DNA from 2 places in the Arthrobacter sp. P1_B3 genome. Region 1 is predicted to be linked to the other one. Evidence: predicted binding sites of a transcription regulator. Region 1 holds the regulator's gene; the other holds the start of a gene.

Region 1 (2,393 bases):
GGTCTCAGGTCAGCTCTCCGTGGCGATGGTGCACGCCGCCGCGTCCGGGGCCCGGAAACATACGGGCATCACCGTGGACGCGCTGAACAATGCCGCGGCCCACCTGGAGCTGGCCATCGACGGGGTCCCCAGCGGGCTGATGCCCAACGGCCTGAACAGCGGGCAGTTGGACTGCATCGACCAGCTGCGCGACGCGTGCCGCGCCGCCCTGTCCGATTCCAAGGGCGACAGCTCCACGACGGCCGACGGCGGACGCCAGCTGGCGCGCTCACGCCTGATGGTCATCCTGGAACTCTGTGAGCGCCTCCTGGCCGCGCGCGAAAACCGCGAAGTAGTGTGGTTCTCCCGCAACAGCAGCTTCGACCCGGTGCAGGGCTACTCCCAGCCGGACGAGAGCGCGCCGGCCCTGATCAATGTTGCCCCGTTGAGCGTCGCGGGGCGTTTGCGCGAGGGTTTGTTCGCGGACCACACCGTCATCCTGACCTCGGCCACACTGGCCATTGGCGCTGCCTTCGAGCCTGCAGCCGGAGGCCTCGGCCTCGTTGGCAATGGCGCCCCGAGCTGGACCGGAGTCGACGTCGGGTCCCCGTTCGACTATCCGAAGCAGGGTATCCTCTATGTCGCCCGGCACCTGCCCAAACCCGGCCGCGGGACTTCCCCCGAGGCCTTGGATGAGCTGGAGAAGCTGATCCGCGCTTCCCGTGGCGGTGCCTTGTGCCTGTTTTCCTCGCGGCGCGCGGCGGAGGAAGCCGCCGAGGCCATGCGGCCCCGGCTGGGCCTCAGCATCCTGTGCCAGGGGGAGTCGACCATGACGGCGCTCGTGCGGCAATTTGCCGACGAGCCGGACACCTGTTTGTTCGGCACAATGTCCCTCTGGCAGGGCGTCGACGTTCCTGGGGTGTCCTGCCGGCTGGTGGTTATAGACCGGATTCCCTTCCCGCGGCCGGACGACCCGCTGATGACGGCACGCTCGCGGGCCGTCGCCCAGGCGGGCGGCAATGGCTTCATGTCCGTCTCGGCCACGCACGCCGCCATTCGGCTCGCGCAGGGCGCCGGACGGCTGATCCGTTCGACGTCGGACAAGGGCGTGGTGGCAGTGCTGGATTCGCGGCTGTCCACGGAGCGCTACGGCGGATTCCTCCGCGCCGCGCTTCCGCCGTTCTGGCCCACCACCGATTCATCGATAGCCATGGCTGCCCTGGAGCGCCTGGCGAAGGACTCCGCGAACGGCTGAGTCCCACGTTGAAGCGGGAGCTGGCCGGGACTGAAGCCGGCGGCCTCGCCGGGGATGGTTAGAGGGAGCGGAGTACCGAGACGACCTTGCCCATGATGACGGCGTGGTCGCCGAGGATGGGTTCGTACTGGGTGTTTTGCGGCAGCAGCCAGGTGTGGCCGTCCCGCTGGCGGAATGTCTTGACCGTGGCTTCGTCGTCCAGCAGGGCGGCAACGATGTCGCCGTTCACGGCGTCACCCTGGCGGCGGACAACCACCCAGTCACCGTCGCAGATCGCGGCATCAATCATCGAGTCGCCAGCCACCTTGAGCATGAAGAGTTCGCCATGGCCCACGAGCTGGCGGGGCAGCGGCATGACGTCCTCCACTACCTGGTCCGCGAGGATGGGTCCGCCGGCGGCGATGCGTCCGACGAACGGCACCATTGCCGTGTCGGTGGCGCTGGCGAGCTCAGACACCGAGAGGCCGCCGACGGCCCGCAGGCCGCTGGACTTCCCGACACCCGAAATCGGTGTGGTCCCCTCGTCCAGGGTCAGCGGCATGAGCACTTCCATGGCCCGCGGGCGCTTCGGATCGCGCCGCAGGTAGCCGAGCTTTTCAAGCTGGGAGAGCTGATGGGTCACGCTCGACAGGCTGGCGAGGCCGACGGTGTCGCCGATCTCGCGCATGGAGGGCGGGTAGCCCTTGTCCGTGACGGACCGCTGGATGGTCTCCAGGATTTTCTTTTGCCGGACGGTGAGGCTCTTGGGGGCCCGGGCGGGCTGCGGGCTCCGTGAGGTGGCCCTGCCGCCGGTGGCTTGTGCTGCCATGTTCGCCAACGCCTTTCCGTTCCGCCCGGCTGCCGTGGCTGCTGTCACCGGGACCTTCCGGCCTGAAATGTCAGACCCTGCTGATCAACTACTAACGAATTCACACAGGGAGTTCGTTAGTGGTTGTCCTGTCCCTCAAAAATAGGCCAGCCGCAGGGCTTTTTCAAACATTTGTTCTAGCGAGTCTCGACATCGTTCGTTAGTAAGTGCTAAAACAGAACGAGCAAGGTTCGAATATGTGTTCGATTTCGAGGTTTCCACTTCGGATCCGCTGTTCGGTTCTATGTTCGAAGGTTCGGCCGGTTGGCGGCGAGTACGTGGAGTACGCCGGGCGGCACCGTATGGTCCAGG
Region 2 (2,393 bases), on a different contig from region 1:
ATCAGTCCGTGGTTGACCTGGATGAAGAGCACCTCGCCGGGGACTTCCCGGTGGACCGGCCATCCCAGGCCATCGACGTAGAAGCGGCGGGAGGCGTCAACACTGCGGACACCCAGCGAAATTAAGTCGACTCGTGGCTGCATCTTTCGATACTGTCATGCACATGCCCACAAATCACGCAGACGATAAGACCGCCCAGGCCGACCGGGAACAGCTCGCCGCCGTGCGCGTGGCTGTTGACGAGGTGGACGAGCAGATCGTGTCCTTGATCGGGCGCCGCGAACGGCTGATCCGGATCGCCGGGACCCTCAAGGCGGACAGCGCGGAGGTCCGTGCGCCCGGGCGCGTGGAGCGGGTCATCGAACACGTCCGCGCCACGGCGGAACAGAAGGACATCGACGTCGAACTCGTCGAGAAGACCTACCGGGCGATGATCGATGCCTTCATCACCCTCGAGCTGGAAGTGTACAAGTCCACTTCATAGCAGGGGCTTCTTGGAACGTGTCTAGAGGGACTCTTCGACAGGCACGTTGGCCTGGTATTCCCGGCCGTCACAATCGCTGAAGGCGGTCATGAGGTGGCCCTTGGGCAGGCCCAGCACCGTCGCGATGGGGAAGTTTCCGGTGATGGTGTTCCCTGAGTGTTCCACGCCTGTGAGGTCGAAGTTCTCTTCCGTGCCGTCATGGTTGAAGAAGTAGAAGGAGACCGCCTCGCCGTTCATGAACTCAATTCCCAGTCTGCGTTGATGGGAGTAGTCCGGCTCGGCCGCGAGCAGGCCAACAACGTAGGCGCCTTGCCCCGGGATATTTCCGTCTATATCGAAGGTCGCCACCAAGGTTGAATTCTTGGCGGCGACCTTTACGTGCTTCAGGAGTGCGATATGGGAGCTCATGGCTCAATCCTGCTACCTGTGCCATCGTCCGTCCACCCCCGATCTGGGTTTTGTCGCCTTTCCGACGTAGACTGAATTTATTCGAAGATATGTTCGAATAAATCAGAAACGCTAGAAGGCGGCATCTAGAAGACGGAATCTAGAAGACGGAATCTAAGCGGGGACTGGGCCGGCTCCAGCCCGGACTGGGTCGGGAGGCAACGTGGGCATGTTCAGCGAGTCTGTGGATGTTGTCTGTACGCCCTCGGGCCAGCCCCTGCGCCTCGACTGGGCCGGCCGGCGCTACACGGTCTGCGTGGAACCCGTCCGCTGGTATGAACGCCGCCAATGGTGGGCGGAGGAAAGCCGGGCGCCGCTCGGGAGCGGCCCGGGCCTGGTAGATCACGAGATCTGGCGGGTCCAGGTGCGTGCCGCCGGGGACCACGCCGCGGCCTCCACCCTCACCCTTGACCTGACCCGGCATATCAGCAGCGGCCGGTGGCGGCTCCTGAGGATCCACGACGCCCTGCAGCCCCTCCGGAAGCCCGAAACAGCATGAACTTCACCCATTTGCATGTCTCCACCGCCTTCAGCGCCCACTATGGCGTCTCCTGGCCGGATGAACTGGCCGGCGCGGCCGCAGCCGACGGCGCCACCGCGCTGGCCTGCACGGACCGCGACGGGCTGTACGGCACCATCAAGCACCTGAAGGCGTGCATGGCAGCCGGGCTCGATGCGATCGTCGGGGTGGACCTTGCGGTCTTTGACGACGACGGTGACCTCCGCACCCTGGTCGGGGGACGCGTCGTTGTGCTGGCGCACGGCCACAACAACGGCGCCGGCTACCGGGCGTTGTGCCGGCTGATCTCCGACGCCCATGCCCGCACTACGGGGAAGGCGCAGGGAGCGGTGCCGGTGGCCGTCACCCGGGCGGAACTGGCCTCCCGCACCCTGCACCCGGAAACCCTCCAGCCGGTCCTGACAGTGCTGATCGGCCCGGACTCCGACGTCGGCCGGGCGATGGGCGGCCGGCGCTACCTGCGGCCCCGCACCCTGTTCAAACGCTGGCTGGACGCCATGCCCCCAGGGACCCTGGCCGCCGAGGTTGTGTCCCAGCTCAGCCCGCCAGGGGAGCCGCTGAGCACCGCTCATGCGGTGCGCATGCTCAAGCTCGCCGCAGAGCACGGGGTGCCGGCCGTGCTGAGCAACGCCGTGCGTTATGTGGCAGAGGACGGCGCGGCCACCGCCGATGTGCTGGACTCGGCCCGGACGCTTAAATCCCTCCCCGAACTCTCCGCCGCCCCGCTGCTGCAGCCCAACGGGCAGGGCTGGCTCAAATCGGCGGCCCAGATGCTGCAGCTGGGCAAGGAGATCATCCACGCCGCCGGCTACGGCACGGCGGACCTCAAACGGCTCCTGGCCCAGACCGAGGCGCTCGCGGACCGCTGCCGCATGGATCCTGTGGCTGACATGGGCTGGAAACAGCCCGTGGTCCCGGAAGCATCCGTGATCGGGATCGACG

What was found. Region 1 encodes LexA, which represses DNA repair genes until DNA is damaged. Its sites were predicted from a motif close to TCGAACANNTGTTCGA; they were not measured.
Region 2: the regulator LexA is predicted to act here: its motif matches at 974-989, upstream of AC1D2F_RS05280 (DUF6504 family protein).

What each region holds. Positions count from the first base shown of each region.
Region 1 is NZ_JBFTZV010000005.1:69,164-71,556, reverse strand. It holds gene AC1D2F_RS07065 (ATP-dependent DNA helicase) at 1-1,234, shown strand, start outside; gene lexA (transcriptional repressor LexA) at 1,293-2,042, opposite strand.
Region 2 is NZ_JBFTZV010000003.1:195,217-197,609, reverse strand. It holds gene AC1D2F_RS05295 (VOC family protein) at 1-143, opposite strand, end outside; gene AC1D2F_RS05290 (chorismate mutase) at 158-484, shown strand; gene AC1D2F_RS05285 (hypothetical protein) at 506-892, opposite strand; gene AC1D2F_RS05280 (DUF6504 family protein) at 1,095-1,430, shown strand; gene AC1D2F_RS05275 (DNA polymerase III subunit alpha) at 1,427-2,393, shown strand, end outside.